3 regions of the Streptomyces luteosporeus genome follow, and region 2 is predicted to be linked to each of the others. Evidence: riboswitches for the same ligand, from Rfam matches in the RefSeq annotation. Region 2 holds a riboswitch; each other region holds the start of a gene.
What was found. Region 2 has a riboswitch for cobalamin ahead of ABD361_RS24880 (ribonucleoside-diphosphate reductase subunit alpha). Riboswitches for the same ligand answer to the same signal wherever they lie in the genome.

Region 1 (6,838 bases), on a different contig from region 2:
ACGCCCGCCAGTTCCCCGATCCCGACCGTCTTGACCTGCGGCGGGAGCATTCCGGGCAGCTGGGGCTGGGGCACGGGATCCACCACTGTCTGGGCGCCGCGCTGGCCCGGATGGAGACGGAGACGGCCCTTGCGGTGCTCTTCGAGCGGCTGGAAGACCTGGAACTCGACCTTCCGAAAGCGCCGCCGGTCCGCCGTGAGAGCCTCAGGGCGCGTGGCCTGAAATCGCTCCCCGTGCGCTGGTCGGCGCAGAAACGAACAGGTTTTTGATGCATGGCCCATCCTTGATGAGGTAGAACTGTTCTCGAGCCCGCCCGGTGTGCATCCCCCGTCGCACCGGGCGGGCCTTCGTCGTCCTCCCCGCGGGCCGTGTGCGGACGCCCGCCGGGATCAGCCGCTGCCGGGCGGGAACTTCAGCAGGGCCACGGCCGCCAGCATCTGGATGCTCACGGCCGCCACCGCCTTGCGGGTCGGCAGGTGGTGCTGGCCGCGGATCAGCAGAACGGCGAGCGCGCTGCCGAAGGCCGCCGTCACCGAAGCCGCGGCCCGCACCGGGACGGAGCCGGCCGGCAGCCAGGTGTCGAGCGCGAGCCGGGGCAGGTCGCTCGCCCAGAACAGGACGACGAACAGGCTCGTCGTGGGCCCGAACCGCCCGTTGCCACCCAGGCGGCGGGCGATCGCGTGGGTGGCCGCGCCCAGCAGGAAGCTGGCCAGCATCATCACCACCGACCCGATGGCCAGCGCCTCCAGCGCCAGCACCGGGCTCACCCCCCACTGCCCCCAGAAGGAGTCCACGGCCAGCGTGCCCATCGCCCCGCACAGCAGCGACAGGAAGGCGGCCGCTCCCCACACGCTCCGGTCCCGGGACTCGTCGAGGACCTCGACGGGCCGGTACCAGAGCCCGAATATCAGGCGGTGCCAGAGCAGCCTGCGCGGCGTGGCGGCGGGGGTGGACGGGGGCGGGGACGTGGTCACGGGCATGGGTGCCGTTTTATCACCGTTCGGCCGGCCCCCACGAAAGTGCGGGCGCCCGCAGGGGTCCGGCCGGGACGCCGGGCCGACGGAGCGTCAGGCGGGCGCGGTGGTCACGGATCCCTCCTCGCCCTCCGCCTCGCCGCCGGTGCCGGCGGCCCGCCGCGGGAGGTACTCCTCATTGATCTCCCGCGGCCCGAAGGGCCACTGCCGCTCGTACGCCGCCCAGAGCACGAAGGCCACGCAGCCCGCCCCGACCCAGGCCAGCGACCACTCGATGGGATGCCGGCCCGGCGAACTGCGGTCCGCGAAGCCGTAGATGACGAGCCAGCCCGCCAGCGCGACCAGGCTCGGCAGCGGATAGAGCCACATGCGGTACGGGCGCGGCAGGTCCGGCTGGCGGCGGCGCAGCACGGTCGCGGCGATCACCTGGGAGAGCGCCTGGAGGATCACCATCACGGCCATCAGCAGCTGGATGATCGTGGCGAGGTCGGTGTGACGGCCGATCAGGAACCCCAGGGCGCTGATGACCCCCATCGTCGCCAGGGACAACCCCGGGAAGCGGTGGCGGGGGTGCAGGACGCCGAAGCGGCGGAAGAAGACCTTCTCCCGCGCCGCGTCGAAGGGGATGCGCGAGCCGCCCAGGAGTCCGGTGAAGACCGACGCGAAGGCCGTGACGAGGATCAGCACGGTGACGACATCGGCCGCCGCCTTGCCCCAGGTCTTCTCCATGACGGCCGAGGCGACCGAGGAGGAGGCGGTGGAGGAGGGGTCGAGCATCTCCCGCCAGTCGACGACGCCCAGGGTGCCGATCTGCAGCAGGAGGTAGATGGCCATGATGCCCAGGATGGAGTTCACGATGGCCCTGGGCATGGTGCGCCCGGGGTCCTTGATCTCGGCGCCCATGTAGGCGACGGTGCTGTAGCCGCCGTAGTCGTAGATGCCGATGGTCAGCCCCGCGGCGAAGCCCAGCCAGAACTGATGGCTCGTCACGTCGAAGGCGCCCGCCGGGTAGGTGAAGGCCCGCTCCGGGCTGAAGTGGGTGAAGGCGGCGACGATGACCAGGGACACCGACGCGATCATCACGCCCCACAGGACGGCGGTGATGCGCGCGATGGACTCCACCCGCCGCCACAGCAGCGCGACGACCAGCGCCACCATGGCCAGGCCCGTCACGTCGCCCTGCGTCTGCGTCATGCCGGGCCACAGATAGCCCAGGTACTGCACGAACCCGATCACGCCCGTGGCCATGGCGAGCGGGATGAAGAGCATCGCCGTCCACACGAACAAAAACGGCATCAGCTTGCCGGTGCGGTACTGGAACGCCTGCCGCAGATAGACGTAACTGCCGCCCGCGCCGGGCATCGCCGCGCCCAGCTCGGCCCACACCAGCCCGTCCGCCAGCGCCAGCACCGCCCCCGCGACGAAGCCGATGACGGCGTGCGGGCCGCCGAACGAGGCGACCATGAGGGGAATGGTGACGAAGGGGCCTATCCCGCACATCTGGCTCATGTTGATGGCCGTGGCCTGGAACAGCCCGATGCGGCGCACGAACACCGTCCGCTGCCCGGGCACCTCCGGAGCACTGCCGCCCGGGTCCTGCCCCGTCCCCGCTGCCGAATCTGCCATGGCGGTCAGCCCCTTCCGGTCGTTGCCTGCACTCGTAGCACCGGGCCCGGGGTGGCGTCCATCACCCGCGCGGTAGCGGAGGGATGGCCTCCGGCGGATGACGCACGGCCGGGCGACCATGAGGCCCGCCGGGAGGTTAGGGTGTCGGGGCCGTGGTGTTCGGGAAGACCGGTGCCGGCCCTTCGGGGCCCATTCCGGAGCGGCCCTCGCCACTGTGATCGGGGAGTGACCGTCCCCACCCCGCACGCCGGCCCGTCCGGCGCACGGAAGCCACTGGGCCGCATCCGGCGGCCTGGGAAGGCGGGGCGGTCGCGTGCGCACCCGTCAGCCAGGAGACCGGCCACGGCATCTCGAAGTGATCCACGAGGTGCTGGAGCGTTCAACCCGAGATGTCCACCAACACATCCCTTCCCGCCGACATACCCACCGGCATACCCACCGGGCCGCCGGCCTTCCGCTGGCGGCGCGAGGACACCGTGCGCACCGCCGGCCTGCTGGCCGTCATCGCCGCCCTCCACGTCGTCGCCTTCGGCGTGCTCTACCTGCTGGTCGTGCCGCAGCACTACACCGTCGACTCCAAGGTCTACGGCGTCGGCCTCGGCATCACCGCCTACACCCTCGGCATGCGGCACGCCTTCGACGCCGACCACATCGCCGCCATCGACAACACCACCCGCAAGCTCATGGCCGACGGCAAGCGCCCGGTCTCGGTCGGCTTCTGGTTCGCCCTCGGCCACTCCAGCGTCGTCGTCGTGATGGCCCTGCTGGTGGCCGGCGGCACGCACCTGGCCGGCACGCTGATGGACGAGGACTCCACCACCCACCAGGTGCTCGGAATCGTCGGCACCTCCGTCTCCGGCGGCTTCCTCTACCTCATCGCCATCCTCAACCTCGTCGCCCTCGCCGGCATCCTGCGCGTCTTCCGCGCCATGCGCGAGGGCCGCTACGACGAGGGCGAGCTGGAGAAGCAGCTGGACTCGCGCGGCTTCATGAACCGGCTGCTGGGCCGCTTCACCCGCTCGGTCAGCCGCCCCGGCCAGATGTACCCCCTCGGCTTCCTCTTCGGCCTCGGCTTCGACACCGCCACCGAGGTCACGCTGATGGTGATGGCGGGCAGCGGCGCCGCGGCCGGGCTGCCGTGGTACGCGATCCTGTGCCTGCCGCTGCTGTTCGCGGCCGGCATGAGCCTCTTCGACACCCTCGACGGCACGTTCATGAACTTCGCCTACCAGTGGGCGTTCTCCAACCCGGTGCGCAAGGTCTACTACAACCTCACCATCACCGGCCTGTCCATCGCCGTCGCCTTCCTCATCGGCACCATCGAGCTGGTGGGCGTCCTGCACGAGAAGCTCGGCCTGGACGATCCCGTCAGCGGCTGGATCGCCGGGCTGAACCTCGACAACGTCGGCTTCGTCATCGTCGGGCTGTTCGTCGTGGTGTGGGCCGCGGCACTGGCCTACTGGCGTCTGGCGCGGGTCGAGCAGCGCTGGACCGCCCGCACGGCGGCGGCCGCCGTCACGGACGGGTCCGCCGTTACGGCCGAGCCCGCCCTCACGGACGGGTCCGGGGTCACGGACGGGGGCAGTCCCGCCGCGCGCACGCCTTCCGGGCGCTGACGACCGGCGGGCCGCTGCCCGCCGGTTCCTCGCCGACCACCACCAGCGCCGGCCCGCCGCACGTCCGGCAGGTACGGGACGAGGCGTCCCGTTCCCGCTCGATCGCCGCGGCGATCCGGCGCAGGGGGTCGGCGCCGGGGGCCGCGCGCGCCTGGGCATCGGTGTCGGTCATGGGCCATCCCGTCGAAAAGGTCGTCGTCGACGTTCGCTGTGAGACGTTCGCTGTGACAGAGGTTGCCTGGGGCATCCTGGCGCAGGATGCCCGGCCGCGTCAGCGTGTCGGTAGCGGTTCACCCTCCCGGGGAGGCGGGGGAGCGGCGCCTAGACTCGCTCGCGTGCACGACCGCCTTGACCCCCACGACCCGTACGCCCCCCACGACCCGTACGTCCGCGTCCGCGGCGCCGCCGAACACAACCTCAAGCACGTCGACGTCGACATCCCCCGCGACGCCCTCGTCGTCTTCACCGGCGTCTCCGGCTCGGGGAAGTCCTCCCTCGCCTTCGGCACGCTCTACGCCGAGGCCCAGCGCCGCTACTTCGAGTCCGTCGCCCCCTACGCGCGCCGGCTCATCCACCAGGTCGGCGCCCCCAGGGTCGAGGAGATCACCGGCCTGCCGCCCGCCGTCGCCCTGGAACAGCGCCGCTCCGCCCCCACCTCGCGCTCCTCCGTGGGCACGGTCACCACCCTGTCCAACTCGCTGCGCATGCTCTTCTCCCGCGCCGGCACCTACCCTCAGGGCGCGCCCCGCCTGGACTCCGACGCCTTCTCGCCCAACACCGCGGCCGGCGCCTGCCCCGAGTGCCAGGGCCTGGGCCGCGTCCACCGGGTCACCGAGGAGTCGCTGGTGCCCGACCCCTCGCTCACCATCCGCGAGGGCGCCGTCGCCGCCTGGCCCGGCGCCTGGCAGGGCAAGAACCTGCGCGACATCCTCGACACCCTCGGGTACGACGTCGACCGGCCCTGGCGCGAGCTGCCGCAGGCCGACCGCGACTGGATCCTGTTCACCGACGAGCAGCCGGTGGTCACCGTCCACCCCGTGCGCGAGGCCGACCGCATCCAACGCCCCTACAAGGGCACCTACATGAGCGCCCGCCGCTACGTGCTGCACACCTTCGCCGACTCCAAGAGCGCCACGCTGCGCGCGCGGGCCGAGCGCCACCTGGTCAGCGCCGACTGCCCGGTGTGCGCGGGGCGCCGGCTGCGGCCCGAGGCGCTGGCCGTCACCTTCGCCGGGCACGACATCGCCACGCTCGCCGCCCTGCCGCTGACCGCGCTGGCCGAGGTGCTGCGCCCGGCGTGCACGGGTGAATCGGCCGCCGCGGCACTCGCCGGGGACCTCCTCGCCCGCATCGGGATCCTCACCGACCTGGGCCTGGGCTACCTGGCCACCGACCGCCCCACCCCCACGCTGTCCGCGGGCGAGCTGCAGCGGCTGCGGCTGGCCACCCAGCTGCGCTCGGGCCTGTTCGGCGTGGTGTACGTCCTCGACGAGCCGTCCGCCGGCCTGCACCCGGCGGACGGCGAGGCGCTGCTGGCGATGCTGGAGCGGCTCAAGGCCGCCGGCAACTCGCTCTTCGTGGTCGAGCACCGCATGGACGTGGTGCGCCGCGCCGACTGGATCGTCGACGTCGGCCCCCGGGCCGGCGAACACGGCGGGCAGGTGCTCCACAGCGGCCCCGTCGAAGCCCTCGCGAACGTCGAGGCGTCGGCCACGCGCCGCTACCTCTTCCCCGACGGGCGGCAGCGACCGCCCGCGCGCAGCCCCCGCACCCCCTCGGGCCTGCTGCGGCTGCGCGGCGTGAACCGGCACAACCTGCGCGACGTGGACGCCGGCTTCCCCCTCGGCGTCTTCACGGCCGTCACCGGCGTCTCGGGCTCGGGGAAGTCCACCCTCGTCGGCCAGGCCCTCGCCGGGACCGTCGCCGCCCACCTCGACGGCGGCGAGCCGCTCGGCGAGGCCGAGGGACTGGAGGCCGTCGACCGGCTGGTGACGGTCGACCAGAAGCCCATCGGCCGCACCCCGCGCTCCAACCTCGCCACCTACACCGGCCTCTTCGACGCCGTGCGCAAGCTCTTCGCGGCCACCGACGAGGCCCGTGCCCGCGGCTACGGCGCCGGCCGCTTCTCCTTCAACGTCGCCGGCGGGCGCTGCGAGGAGTGCCAGGGCGAGGGCTTCGTCGCCGTCGAGCTGCTCTTCCTGCCCGGCACGTACGCCCCCTGCGCCGCCTGCGGCGGGGCGCGCTACAACCCCGGGACGCTGGAGGTCACCTACCGCGGCGCGAGCATCGCCGACGTGCTGGCCATGACCGTGGACGCGGCCGCCGACTTCCTCGCCGACGTGCCCGCGGCGCTGCGGTCCCTGCGCACCCTCAAGGAGGTGGGCCTGGGCTACCTGCGCCTGGGCCAGCCGGCGACCGAGCTCTCCGGCGGCGAGGCACAGCGCATCAAGCTCGCCGCCGAGCTGCAGCGCAGCCACCGCGGCCACACCCTGTACGTCCTCGACGAGCCCACGACGGGGCTGCACCCGGCCGACACGGAGGTGCTGCTGCGCCAGCTGCACGGCCTGGTCGACGCGGGCAACACGGTCGTGGTCGTCGAGCACGACATGACCGTGGCCGCGG
Region 2 (6,838 bases):
CTGCCCGGCATCAGGCCGACGAGGAGCCCGCCGACTATGCCGGTTATCAGGCCCAGCTCGGCGGGCACGCCCGACGCCACGGCCACGCCGACGCACAGCGGCAGGGCCACGAGGAAGACGACGAGCGAGGCCAGGACGTCCTGGCGCAGGACGGCCGGGTTCTTGAAAGCAGAGAAAGCGGAGGAGGCGGAGGAGGCGGTGGAGGAGGAAGCGGAGTACATGGGTGAGGATCCCTCGGTCTTCGTGTCGGGCCGGGTCACAGGGGTCCGAACGCCAGGAGGCCCTCCTCGGGCCGGTGCACTCTCACCGCGCCCGTGTGCACTTCGTAGTACCAGGCGTGCAGCGCCAGGTCGCCGTCCGCCATCCGCTCGCCGATGCAGGGATAGGCGCGCAGCGTCTCCAACTGGGCGACGGCGTGGGCCTGTACGGCGGTGGCGACGTCCGGCGCGTCCGGGGCGACCGTACGGACCGGGGCGTGCGGCGGCACCGAGCGGTCGAGCCACTCGCGCACGGCCGGGACGCCCGAGAGGTCCTCGCCGCGGACGACGGCTCCCACCGCGCCGCAGTGGGAGTGCCCGCAGACGACGACGTCGCGGACGCCGAGGACGCTCACGGCGTACTCGATGGTGGCCGCCTCTCCCGTGGAGCCGCCGCTGGTGGGATAGGGGGGAACGACGTTGCCGGCGGTGCGCAGTTCGAACAGCTCGCCGGGGCGTGCGCCGGTGATGAGCGCGGGCACCACGCGCGAATCGGAGCACGTGATGAAGAGGACCTCCGGGGACTGCCCTGCTTCCAGGGCCCGGAAGGCCTCGGCGTACCGGGGGTCGGCCACGTGGGTGGTCGCGAAGGACCGGGCCTTGTCGATCAGTGACTTCATGATGGGCCTGCCTCCTGCGCCACTGCGGCTCTTCGCCGGGGCGCGGTGTGGTCGGGTCGGATCAAGAGCTTGCTGCGACCAGCACTTTACCAGTGCATTACCCCAGGAGGGGAGATAAAAATTCTTGTCAAATCCTGGACAAGAGTTGACAGTTGACGATCAGCTGGTCCAGTCCATTGCGGCGAGGCAACGGAAGACGACATTCCGTCGACGGCCGGCGTCCCGATATGCGGAAGAGGGGTGACGCCGGGCAGGAGCTCCCCTAGATTTCCAGCGCATTACACATGTGATCGCACCCAGGGACGGAGCCACTGATGTCGGAACCCCCCGAGCAACAAGCCGGACGACCGGTTGCCCATACGGCCGCGGACGGCCCGCGCACGCGCGCGACCGCCTCCCCGGCACCCCTGATCGTCGCCGGGATCTGCCTGGCCATCCCCTTCGTGGCCATGCTGTGGGTCGACTCCTACGCCCGCGTCTCCCCGGCCTTCATCGGTATTCCCTTTTTCTACTGGTACCAGATGTTGTGGGTGCTCATCGCGACGCTGCTGACCACGATCGCCTATGTCCTCGTTCGCCGTCGCGAACGCCTGCTCAAGGGAGGTGAATCGAAGTGAAGGAAGGGGTCAACGGTGTGGCACTGACCGTCTTCGTCTTCTTCTTCCTGGCCGTGACGGTCATGGGCTTCTGGGCCGCGCGCTGGCGAAAGGCGGAGAGCGCCGACAGCCTCGACGAGTGGGGGCTGGGCGGCCGCTCCTTCGGTACCTGGATCACCTGGTTCCTGCTGGGCGGCGACCTCTACACGGCCTATACCTTCGTCGCCGTCCCGGCCGCCGTCTATGCGGGCGGAGCGGCCGGATTCTTCGCCGTGCCGTACACCATCCTTTGTTATCCGCTCGTCTTCACCTTCCTGCCGCGCCTGTGGTCGGTCTCGCACCGGCACGGCTACGTCACCTCTTCGGACTTCGTCCGGGGCCGGTTCGGTTCCCGCGGCCTGTCCGTCGCCCTGGCCGTCACCGGCATCCTGGCCACCATGCCGTACATCGCGCTGCAACTGGTGGGAATCCAGGCGGTACTGGACGTCCTGGGCGTGGGCGGCGGCGAGAGTGCCAACTGGTTCGTCAAGGACCTGCCGCTGCTGATCGCCTTCGGCGTCCTGGCCGCCTACACCTACTCCTCCGGGCTGCGCGCGCCGGCGCTGATCGCGTTCGTCAAGGACGCCCTCATCTACATCGTCATCGCGGTCGCCATCATCTACATCCCGATGCGGCTCGGCGGCTTCGACGAGATCTTCGCCAAGGCGGCCAAGGCGTTCGCAACCGAGAATCCGGCCACCGGCAAACCGCGCGGTGCGCTCGTGACCGGATCCGATGCGCAGTGGGCGTACGCGACCCTCGCCCTCGGCTCCGCCATGGCCCTCTTCCTCTACCCGCACTCGGTGACCGCGGTGCTCTCCAGCAAGAACCGCAACGTCATCCGCCGCAACACCACCATCCTGCCGCTGTATTCCCTCATGCTCGGCCTGCTGGCCATGCTCGGCTTCATGGCGATCGCCGCCGGGGTGAAGGTGAAGAACGGGCAGCTGGCGATCCCCCAGCTGTTCGAGGACATGTTCCCCGACTGGTTCACGGGCGTGGCGTTCGCCGCCATCGGCATCGGGGCGCTGGTGCCGGCGGCGATCATGTCGATCGCCGCGGCGAACCTGTTCACCCGCAACATCTACAAGGACTTCCTGAAGCCGGACGCCACGCCCGAGCACGAGGCGAAGGTGTCCAAGATCGCATCCCTGCTGGTCAAGGTCGGCGCCCTCGCCTTCGTGCTGACGATGGACAAAACGGTCGCCATCAACTTCCAGCTGCTCGGCGGCATCTGGATCCTGCAGACCGTGCCCGCGCTGGTGGGCGGGCTCTTCACGCGCTGGTTCCACCGCTGGGGCCTGCTGGCGGGGTGGGCCGCGGGCATGGCGTACGGGACGTGGCGGGCGTACGCGACACCCAGCGCCACGCAGGACCATTTCGGCAATACCAACCTCATTCCGCTCATCGGGGAGAAGGGGTACATCGGCCTGACGGCGTTCGTGGTCAACGTGCTGGTGGCGGTGGTCGCCACACTCGTCCTGCGGGCGGTGGGGGCGCCGGACGGGGTCGACCTCACGCGGCCGTCGGACTACACGGCCGATGCGGGCGACCCCGGCGTGCAGGAGAAGCTGCCGCCGGCCACCGTGGAGGCGCCCGCGGCGGGCTGAACCCCACCCGACCCCCGCCCGACGGGAAACTCCTCCGGAAGACTCCGTCAAGAGACCACCAAGAGCCGGACGGGCTGCGGCGCAGCCCGTCCGGCTCTTGCCTGCAAGGACGCCTCCCCTACCACATTCCGCAACCACCTCATGACGCGCCGACACAACATGTGGGGGCGCGTGCGAGGCCCGGCACTAGATGTATGCTCGTGCTCGCTGTCGCCGCAGGGGAATCCGGTGCAAATCCGGAACTGTCCCGCAACGGTGAACGAGTGCGCACAAACACCGCACCACCAGTCCGAGGACCTGCCGGCAGCGCGCCCACCACCGAGCCCGCCCCGGGCTCGGCCATGGGCGTTGAACACGTCCGGGCCTCGCGGGTTGGGCCGGCGGACGCTGCGCGGCACGCTCCCGAGTTCCGAGTCGGACGTGCCCGTACGCGACCGTCGCGCGCACCCGCCCGGCCACCACAGCCGAGCGAGGAGAGCCACTCGTGACCATCGCGCCCGCAGATCCGGTTGCAGGTCCCGTCTCAGCGAACGCGGAAGCGGCCGACGGCCCCGGGACCGCGCTGCTGCGTGCCCTGACGGACCTCACCGCCGATCTGCCCGCCACCGACCCGGGCAAGGTCGCCGCCGCCGCGCTGCGCGGCCGCAGCGCCGCGGCGGACGAGGCGGAGCTGCGCTCCCTCGCCACCGAGGCGGCCGCCGGCCTGATCGCCGAGGAGCCGGAGTACTCCAAGCTCGCCGCCCGCCTGCTCACCCGCGCCATCGCCGAGGAGGCGGCCGGCCAGGGCGCCACCTCCTTCTCCGCCTCGGTCGCCGTGGGCCACCGCGAGGGCCTCATCGCCGACGACACGGCCGCCTTCGTCGCCACCCACGCCGCGCGCCTGGACGCGCTCGTGGAGGCGGCCCTGGCCGACGGCGCCGACGACCGCTTCGGCTACTTCGGCCTGCGCACCCTGCACAGCCGTTACCTGCTGCGCCACCCGATCCACCGCGACGTGATCGAGACGCCGCAGCACTTCCTGCTGCGCGTGGCCTGCGGCCTGGCCGAGGACCACAGCGAGCGGGCCCTGGAGGACGTGGCGGCGCTGTACCGGCTCACCAGCACGCTGTCGTACCTCCCCTCCTCCCCCACGCTCTTCAACTCCGGCACCCGCCACCCGCAGATGTCGTCCTGCTACCTGCTGGACTCCCCGCTGGACGAGCTGGACTCGATCTACGACCGCTACCACCAGGTCGCCCGGCTCTCCAAGCACGCGGGCGGCATCGGCCTGTCGTACTCGCGCATCCGCTCCCGCGGCTCGCTCATCCGCGGCACCAACGGCCACTCCAACGGCATCGTGCCGTTCCTGCGCACCCTGGACGCCTCCGTCGCCGCGGTGAACCAGGGCGGCCGCCGCAAGGGCGCCGCCTGCGTGTACCTGGAGACCTGGCACGCGGACATCGAGGAGTTCCTGGAGCTGCGGGACAACACCGGTGAGGAGGCCCGCCGCACCCACAACCTGAACATCGCGCACTGGATCCCGGACGAGTTCATGCGCCGCGTCGAGGCCGACGCCGACTGGTCGCTGTTCTCCCCCGCCGACACGCCCGACCTGGTCGACCTGTACGGCGACGAGTTCGACGCCGCCTACCGCCGCTACGAGGCCGAGGGCAAGGCCGTCCGCACCATCCCCGCGCGCGTGCTGTACGCCCGGATGATGCGCACCCTGGCGCAGACCGGCAACGGCTGGATGACGTTCAAGGACGCCGCCAACCGCACGGCCAACCAGACGGCCGAGAAGGGCGCGGTCGTCCACTCCTCGAACCTGTGCACCGAGATCCTCGAGGTCACGAACGACGGCGAGACGGCCGTGTGCAACCTCGGTTCGGTCAACCTGGCGCAGCACCTGGGCGCCGACGGCGACATGGACTGGGAGAAGCTCGACGCGACCGTCCGCACGGCCGTCACCTTCCTCGACCGCGTCGTGGACATCAACTTCTACCCGACCGAGCAGGCCGGCCGCTCCAACAGCCGCTGGCGCCCGGTGGGCCTGGGTCTGATGGGTCTGCAGGACGTCTTCTTCCGCCTGCGCCTGCCCTTCGACTCGGCCGAGGCGAAGGAGCTGTCCACCAAGATCTCCGAGCGGATCATGCTCGCCGCGTACGAGGCGTCCGCCGACCTCGCCGAGCGGCACGGCCCGCACCCGGCCTGGGAGGCCACCCGCACCGCCCGCGGCGTGCTGCACCCGGACCACTACCCCAACGCCGTCGCCGCGTGGGAGGACCGCTGGGAGGCGCTGCGCGCCCGCATCGCCGCGGTCGGCATGCGCAACTCCCTGCTGCTGGCCATCGCGCCGACGGCCACCATCGCCTCCATCGCGGGCGTGTACGAGTGCATCGAGCCGCAGGTGTCGAACCTGTTCAAGCGCGAGACGCTCTCGGGTGAGTTCCTGCAGGTCAACACCTACCTGGTGAACGACCTCAAGGAGCTGGGCGTGTGGGACCGCGCCACCCGCGAGGCCATGACCGAGGCCAACGGCTCCATCCAGGACATGAAGTGGATCCCGCAGGACGTCCGCGACCTGTACCGCACGGCCTGGGAGATCCCGCAGCGCGCCCTGATCGACATGGCCGCGGCCCGTACGCCGTACCTGGACCAGAGCCAGTCGCTGAACCTGTTCATGGCCTCGCCGACCATCGGCAAGCTCAGCTCGATGTACGCGTACGCCTGGAAGCAGGGCATCAAGACGACGTACTACCTGCGCTCCCGCCCGGCCACCCGCATCGCCCGCGCCGCCTCCGGCGCGAGTGCCGGTGCCGCCACGACCATCCCCGTGCAGCAGGCCGCGCCCGACGCGGACGCCATCGCCTGCTCCCTTGAGAACCCCGAGTCCTGCGAGGCCTGCCAGTAATGACCACGGCATCCGACGACCGCCCCAAGAACCTGCTCGACCCGGGCTTCGAGCTGACCCTGCGCCCCATGCGGTACCCGGACTTCTACGACCGCTACCGCGACGCGATCAAGAACACCTGGACCGTCGAGGAGGTCGACCTCCACTCGGACGTCGCCGACCTCGCCAAGCTCTCCCCGGGTGAGCAGCACATGATCGGCCGCCTGGTCGCCTTCTTCGCGACCGGCGACTCGATCGTGGCGAACAACCTCGTGCTGACGCTGTACAAGCACATCAACTCGCCCGAGGCGCGCCTGTACCTGTCGCGGCAGCTGTTCGAGGAGGCCGTGCACGTCCAGTTCTACCTGACGCTGCTCGACACCTACCTGCCCGACCCGGACGACCGCGCCGCCGCCTTCGCGGCCGTGGAGAACATCCCCTCCATCCGCGAGAAGGCGCAGTTCTGCTTCAAGTGGATCAACGAGGTCGAGAAGCTGGAGAGCCTGCAGACGAAGGCCGACCGCCGTCGCTTCCTGCTCAACCTGATCTGCTTCGCGGCGTGCATCGAGGGCCTGTTCTTCTACGGCGCCTTCGCCTACGTCTACTGGTTCCGCAGCCGCGGCCTGCTGCACGGCCTGGCGACCGGCACCAACTGGGTCTTCCGCGACGAGTCCATGCACATGGACTTCGCGTTCTCCGTCGTGGACACCGTCCGCGAGGAGGAGCCGGACCTCTTCGACGACGAACTCCAGCAGCAGGTCACCGACATGCTCAAGGAGGCCGTCGAGTGCGAGCTGCAGTTCGCCCGCGACCTGTGCGGCGACGGCCTGCCCGGCATGAACACCGA
Region 3 (6,838 bases), on a different contig from region 2:
GCCTTCGGCCTGCTCTTCGGACACCTCGCCGAGCGCGTCATGGGCGCCGCCGCAGCCTCCGGCCGGCGCACCGATGGGGCGGGTTCGCCCGCCGCGATCGGCTGATCCGGCCGGCCGACGCCCGGTAAGGGGCTCGTCGCCCTGGCGACAGCCCCTTACTGCGGGCGACGGTGCTGCTCACCACGGCACCTCCCGGGCCTCGTCGGCCGGGGCCAGGCGCAGCTCGCGGGCGCCGAGCGGGGCGAAGTACCGTTCCACGTCCGCGTCGGTGACCTCGGCGAGCGTGGCGGGGGACCAGCGCGGCGTGCGGTCCTTGTCGACGACCTGGGCCCGGATGCCCTCGACGAGGTCGTGCGAGGACAGTGCCGCGCAGGAGATGCGGTACTCCTGCTCCAGGACCCGCTCCAGCAGGCCCAGCGCCCGGGCGCGCCGCAGAGCGACGAGGGTGACCTTCAGGGCGGTGGGGGACCTGCCGAGAAGGGTCGCGGCGGCCTCGCCGGCCGCCGGGGCGGCCTCGGCGCGCAAGCGCTCCACGACGTCCTCGACGGTGTCGGCCGCGTAGCACCGGTCGATCCACTCCCGCTGCGCCTCCAGCACGCCGGGCGGCGCCTCGCGCACGTACCGGGGGAGCACCTCGTGCACGGGCGCGTGCGCGAGGTCGGCCACCAGGTGCGGCAGCCGGCCGGACGGTACGAAGTGGTCGGCCAGCCCGCACAGCAGGGCGTCGGCCGCCCCCACCGCCGTCCCGGTCAGGGCGAGGTGGGTGCCGAGCTCGCCGGGGGCGAGCCCGAGGAGGTGGGTGCCGCCGACGTCGGGCGAGAAGCCGATGCCGGTCTCGGGCATGGCGACGCGGGAGCGTTCGGTGACGATCCGTACGCTGCCGTGGGCGGAGACACCGACGCCGCCGCCCATGACGATGCCGTCCATGACGGCCACGTACGGCTTGGGATAGTGGGCGATCAGGGCGTTGAGCCGGTACTCGTCCCGCCAGAACTCCGCCGAGGCGCGGCCGCCGCCGGTGCGGGCGTCCTCGTGGATGGCACGGATGTCGCCGCCCGCGCACAGCCCGCGCTCGCCCGTCCCCGTGACGACCACCGTCTCGACGGCGGGGTCCTTCTCCCATTCGGCGAGGGCCTGGTCGATGCGGGTGACCATGGCGTGGGTGAGGGCGTTGAGGGCCCGGGGCCGGTTGAGGGTCAGGTAGGCCGCGCGGCCCTCGGTGCGCAGCAGGACGTCGGACTCGCCGGGGGTCGTCATCGCCGGCCGCCCGTCAGGTCCCGGGCCACGATCAGACGCATGATCTCGTTCGTTCCTTCCAGGATGCGGTGCACCCGAAGATCGCGGACGATCTTCTCGATGCCGTACTCGCTCAGGTGGCCGTGGCCGCCGTGCAGTTGCAGGGCGCGATCGGCGACCGTGCAGCCGGTGTCGGTGGCGAAGCGCTTGGCCGGCGCACAGCTGCGCGGCCGCCGCGAACATATAGTTGGACGTCCTACTAAGTCCAGCTCCTGGGTGTTCGGGCTCACTCCGTCACAGGCAGGCACTCGGCGAGCAGGTCGACGACATCGCGCCAGGCTCGCTGCGCATGCCGTGGGTGGTAGCCGACGCCGGGGACCGCGGGGTGGTCGACCGGCGGGTGGTGGAAGGCGTGCAAGGCGCCGCCGTAGACGGTGAGGCGCCAGTCGACGCCCGCGGCCTGCATCTCGGCGGTGAACGCGTCCCGTTGCGCGGGCGGCATGATCGGGTCTTCCGACCCGACCCCGGCCCACACCGGGCAGCCAATGCGCGCCGCCCCGCCCGGCCGGCCCGTGGTCAGTGCGTTGATTGTCCCGATCGCGCGCAGGTCGACGCCGTCGCGCCCGAGTTCCAGGGCGATCGCGCCCCCGGTGCCGTAGCCGACGGCGGCGATCCGGTCGGGGTCCGTCCGCGGTTCGGCGCGCAACACGTCGAGCGCCGCGTGGCCGATGCCCCGCCTGCGTTCGGGGTCGGCGAGCAGCGGCATGCAGCGGGCCAGCATCTCCTCGGGGTCGCTCAAGTAGCGCCCGCCGTGAAGGTCGAAGGCCAGCGCCACGTACCCCAGCTCGGCCAGGGCATCGGCTCGGCGGCGCTCGACATCGCTGAGCCCCATCCCCTCGGGCCCGACCAGGACCGCGGGCCGACGGTCGGCACCGGCCGGGAGCGCGAGGTGCCCGATCATCGTGAGGCCGTCGGCCGGGTACTCCACCGTGCGCGTTGAAATCGTCGTCATGAGACTGGACGGTAATGATCACCGAGCCCGGTCGAGCCTGTGTTCACCGGTGGCAGAACACCGCGGGTGCGCCTCTGAAATGCGGCGATGGCTCGCAAGATCCGTCACGAACCCCGTTCCCCCAGCACCCCGCGAGAATCAGTCTCCGCCCCGGCCCGATGGCGAACGTCTTGCCCGGCTCGCCCCAGCCGCCGCGCTGCCGCGTCACGGTCCGCGCCGTCGAAGTGGTCGGTCAGGCGCTCGGCGGTGAAGCCGCGCGCCTTGTGGATGCGCGCTGAGTAGGGTCACCGCCATGAACAAGGCGAAGGGGCGATGGCCCAAGCCCGGTCCCGACGGCGGCGTCGAGGACGTGACGCTGCTGATCCTCGAATGGCTGGGCGAGCAGGGTATAGATGCCATGCTCCGCATCGATGCCGAGCGCATGCGGGAAGGACTGCCGGCATGGACGTTCGTCGCCGGCGGGGGAGGGCCGTTGCCGGAGGGACTGCGTGCCGACGGAGCCTCGGTCGCCGAGTGCATGGGCAAAGCACTGTGCCGATTGCGGGAAGCCGGGACGGACGTTCCCTTCTGATCACGACGACGCGACCGGACACCCGCCCCCGACGGCTCGGCAGCGGCGGGTTACTTCCAGGTGGCGAGGGTCTCGCTGCGCCGCGTCCACGTGACCGTGGACGGTGCCTTCGCGTCGTCGGGGGCGAGGAAGACGGTGCAGCCCTCGACGCTTCGTCCCGTGGGGGCTTCCTTGAACGTCGTGTGGTCGGCCCCGACGCATTTGTCGAAGTGGCCGGTGGTCAGGGGCTCGGTCGGGTCGCCCGTGGCTTCCATGGACGGCAGGACGATCAGCTCCGTCAGTCGCTTGCCGTCGCTCCACACCTCGAAGTGCGAGGTCTCGTCGTTGTCGTTCCCCTCGGCCGTCTTCGTGAGGGTGAAGCGGACGTAGTAGGGGGTCTTGCCCGCGTATTTCGACGCGTCCTGGAGCAGGGAGAGGTCGGCGTGGCTGCCCTTCTCCACGCGGACGACGGTCACTCCGACGGAACCGCTCCTGTCACCGGCGACGGTCGCCTTCTCGCCGAACTTCAGGGACGGGCCCGAGTCGGCGCAGCCGGCCAGGGCCAGCATCCCCACGGCAGCCGTCCACAGTGCCCGGCGCTTCATGTCGTCTCCCCAGCAGCATTGTCCTCGTGCCCGGGGAGCCTACCCCGCAGCTGGACATGCTCAGGACAACGAACATCAGGCCGATCCGCCGTCGTGTGTGACCGGCATGCGAACAACCCTGTGCGTGGCGGGGGTTCTCCCTCTAGGCTGGCGGTGCAGCTGGTTCGCCCCGTCCGCCAGGCGGGAGGCGTCGTAAGAGGGAACCCGGTGGGAATCCGGGACTGCCCCGCAGCGGTGAGCGGGAACGACCGCCGTCATACGCACTGGGTCCGCACGGGCCCGGGAAGCGACGGCCAGTAGGTGTCCGCCGGGAGGTGTTCTTCCCGGCAGGCGTGCCCGCGAGTCCGAAGACCTGCCGCTGCCCGCGTGCGAGCGTTCGCGCGCGGCCATCCCGGTGACCTCGAGGGCGGGTCGGCGTACACAGGCGTTCCGCAGCGGACGGACACACGCTACGACGGTGGTGTCCCGGCGGGCCTGTCGTCACCCCTTCGCGCCCTCGTCACGCACCGGGTCCTCCGGAAGAAACTCGCGAAGGAGAGTTCCGTGACCAGCAAGTCCGCAGCCGCGGCAGTACGCGCCACCGTGCACGGCTACCCCCGCCAGGGGCAGGGCCGTGAACTGAAGAAGGCGATCGAGGGCTACTGGAAGGGCCAGGTCACCGCCGACGCCCTGCGCCGGACGGCCACCGCGCTGCGCCGCACCAACTGGCTGCAGCTCGCCGACGCCGGCGTCCACGAGGTGCCGACCGGCGACTTCTCGTACTACGACCACGTCCTGGACACCAGCGTCATGGTCGGCGCGATCCCCGCCCGGCACCGGGCCGCCGTCGGGGCCGACGCCCTGGACGGGTACTTCGCCATGGCCCGCGGCACCCAGGAGGTGGCGCCGCTGGAGATGACCAAGTGGTTCGACACCAACTACCACTACCTCGTCCCGGAGCTCGGTCCCGACACCGTCTTCACCGCCGACTCCACCGAGCAGGTCACGCAGCTGAAGGAGGCCCTCGCCCTCGGTCTCGCCGCCCGCCCCGTCCTCGTCGGACCGGTCACCTACCTGCTGCTGGCCAAGCCCGCGCCCGACGTCGCCGCCGGCTTCCGGCCGCTCACCCTGCTCGACCGGCTGCTGCCGGTGTACGCCGAGGTCCTCGCCGACCTGCGGGCCGCCGGCGCCACGTGGGTCCAGCTGGACGAGCCCGCCCTCGTGCAGGACCGCACCCCGGCCGAGCTGAACGCCGCCGCCCGCGCCTACCGCGAGCTGGGCGCCCTCACCGACCGCCCGCAGCTGCTGGTCGCCTCCTACTTCGACCGCCTCGGCGAGGCCCTGCCCGTTCTGGCCAAGGCCCCCGTGGAGGGCCTCGCCCTCGACTTCACCCGCTCCGCCGCCGCCCAGCTCGACGACCTCGCGGCCGTCGGCGGCCTGCCCGGCAAGCGCCTGGTCGCCGGCGTCGTCGACGGCCGCAACGTGTGGATCGACGACCTCGAGAAGTCCCTGGCAACCCTCGGCACCCTGCTCGGCCTCGCCGACCGGGTCGACGTCGCCACCTCCTGCTCCCTGCTGCACGTCCCCCTCGACGCCACCGCCGAGCGGGACATCGACCCGCAGATCGTCCGCTGGTTCTCCTTCGCCCGCCAGAAGGCCCGCGAGGTCGCGACCCTCGCCAAGGGCCTCGCCCACGGCACCGACTCCATCGCCGCGGAACTCGCCGCCAACCGCGCCGACCTCGCCTCCCGCACGAACTCGGCGATCACCCGCGACCCGGCGGTGCGCGCCCGCGCCGCCGCCGTCACCGCCGCCGACACCCACCGCTCACAGCCCTACGCCGAACGGGCCGCCGCCCAGCGCGCCCACCTGGGCCTGCCGCCCCTGCCGACCACCACCATCGGCTCCTTCCCCCAGACGAGCGAGCTGCGCACCGTCCGCGCGGACCTGCGCGCCGGACGCATCACCGCCGCGGCCTACGAGGAGCGCATCGAGGCGGAGATCCGTGAAGTGATCTCCTTCCAGGAGAAGACCGGCATCGACGTCCTCGTGCACGGCGAGCCCGAGCGCAACGACATGGTGCAGTACTTCGCCGAGCAGCTCACCGGCTACCTGGCCACCCGGCACGGCTGGGTGCAGTCCTACGGCACCCGCTACGTCCGCCCGCCGATCCTCGCCGGCGACATCTCCCGCTCCGAGCCCATGACCGTCCGCTGGACCCGCTACGCCCAGTCGCTCACCCGGCGCCCGGTCAAGGGCATGCTCACCGGGCCCGTCACCATGCTTGCCTGGTCCTTCGTCCGCGACGACCAGCCGCTGGCCGACACCGCCCGGCAGGTCGCCCTCGCCCTGCGCGACGAGGTCGAGGACCTGGAGGCGGCCGGCACGTCGGTGATCCAGGTGGACGAGCCCGCCCTGCGCGAGACCCTGCCGCTGCGCGCCGCCGACCACGCCGCGTACCTCGCCTGGGCCACCGAGGCCTTCCGCCTGGCGACGAGCGGCGTCCGGCCGGACACCCAGATCCACACCCACATGTGCTATGCCGAGTTCGGCGACATCCTGGCGGCCATCGACGACCTCGACGCCGACGTCATCAGCCTGGAGGCCGCCCGTTCGCACATGCAGGTCGCCGCCGAGCTGGCCACGGCGGGATACCCGCGCGAGGTCGGGCCCGGCGTGTACGACATCCACTCGCCGCGCGTCCCCGGCGCGGGGGAGGCTGCGGAGCTGCTGCGCAAGGCCCTGACGGCGATCCCCGCCGACCGCCTGTGGGTCAACCCGGACTGCGGCCTGAAGACGCGCGGCTGGCCCGAGGTCCGCGCCTCCCTGGAGAACCTGGTGGCGGCGGCCGCCGAGGTGCGCAAGGAGGTGGAGGCACAGGCCTCCTGACGCCCCGTCGCGGGCCCCGCGTGACGGCCCCGCCGGCGCCCGACGCACAATAGTGCGGTACGGCGCTCATGCACGGGGGCGGCGCCGCGACGGGGGAGTGGACACATGCACAGTACGAACGGCGGCTTCGCCCTGGCCGTGGCGATCGTGGGCCTGGTGGTGCTGCAGCAGCTGCGCGCCCGTCCGGTACGGCGCATCGGCTCGCTGGTGGCCCCGGTGATCTTTGCCGTCCTGGGCGTCGCGGGCCTCGCCTTCGGTGTCCTCTCCGTCGTCAAGGACCGCCCCCTGACCATGCTGCCCATCGCCCTCCTGGTGGTGAGCTTCGTCGTCGCGACGGGCTTCGGCGCGGCCAGGGCCCGGACCGTACGCGTCTGGCGCGATCCCCAGGGCGTGGTGCTCCGCAAGGGGACGGCCGCCACGACCGCGCTCTGGCTGACGTCGGTGTGCGCGCACATCGGACTGGGCCTGTGGATCGACCACGCGGCAGGCACCGGACTGCTGGGGACCGCGTCCCTGTACGCGTACGTGGCGTTCGGCCTGGGCACCCAGAACCTGCTCCTGCGCGGA

Region 1: it holds a riboswitch for cobalamin, as region 2 does, so the genes downstream of both, nicT (Nickel transporter NicT) here and ABD361_RS24880 (ribonucleoside-diphosphate reductase subunit alpha) in region 2, are expected to answer to the same signal.
Region 3: it holds a riboswitch for cobalamin, as region 2 does, so the genes downstream of both, metE (5-methyltetrahydropteroyltriglutamate--homocysteine S-methyltransferase) here and ABD361_RS24880 (ribonucleoside-diphosphate reductase subunit alpha) in region 2, are expected to answer to the same signal.

What each region holds. Positions count from the first base shown of each region.
Region 1 is NZ_BAAASL010000012.1:109,816-116,653, forward strand. Features, by position in the region: gene ABD361_RS17605 (cytochrome P450) at 1-269, shown strand, start outside; gene ABD361_RS17610 (YIP1 family protein) at 390-980, opposite strand; gene ABD361_RS17615 (APC family permease) at 1,068-2,600, opposite strand; cobalamin riboswitch at 2,737-2,959, shown strand; gene nicT (Nickel transporter NicT) at 2,990-4,216, shown strand; gene ABD361_RS17625 (hypothetical protein) at 4,170-4,388, opposite strand; gene uvrA (excinuclease ABC subunit UvrA) at 4,552-6,838, shown strand, end outside.
Region 2 is NZ_BAAASL010000022.1:21,654-28,491, forward strand. Features, by position in the region: gene ABD361_RS24860 (SulP family inorganic anion transporter) at 1-221, opposite strand, end outside; gene ABD361_RS24865 (carbonic anhydrase) at 257-877, opposite strand; gene ABD361_RS24870 (DUF3311 domain-containing protein) at 1,192-1,494, shown strand; gene mctP (monocarboxylate uptake permease MctP) at 1,491-3,122, shown strand; cobalamin riboswitch at 3,317-3,441, shown strand; gene ABD361_RS24880 (ribonucleoside-diphosphate reductase subunit alpha) at 3,607-6,012, shown strand; gene ABD361_RS24885 (ribonucleotide-diphosphate reductase subunit beta) at 6,012-6,838, shown strand, end outside.
Region 3 is NZ_BAAASL010000009.1:156,544-163,381, forward strand. Features, by position in the region: gene ABD361_RS14130 (CbtA family protein) at 1-105, shown strand, start outside; gene ABD361_RS14135 (enoyl-CoA hydratase/isomerase family protein) at 178-1,257, opposite strand; partial or broken gene ABD361_RS14140 (acyl-CoA dehydrogenase family protein) at 1,254-1,466, opposite strand; gene ABD361_RS14145 (dienelactone hydrolase family protein) at 1,523-2,248, opposite strand; partial or broken gene ABD361_RS30670 (short-chain fatty acyl-CoA regulator family protein) at 2,397-2,468, opposite strand; gene ABD361_RS14150 (hypothetical protein) at 2,541-2,819, shown strand; gene ABD361_RS14155 (hypothetical protein) at 2,870-3,403, opposite strand; cobalamin riboswitch at 3,575-3,759, shown strand; gene metE (5-methyltetrahydropteroyltriglutamate--homocysteine S-methyltransferase) at 3,947-6,271, shown strand; gene ABD361_RS14165 (hypothetical protein) at 6,377-6,838, shown strand, end outside.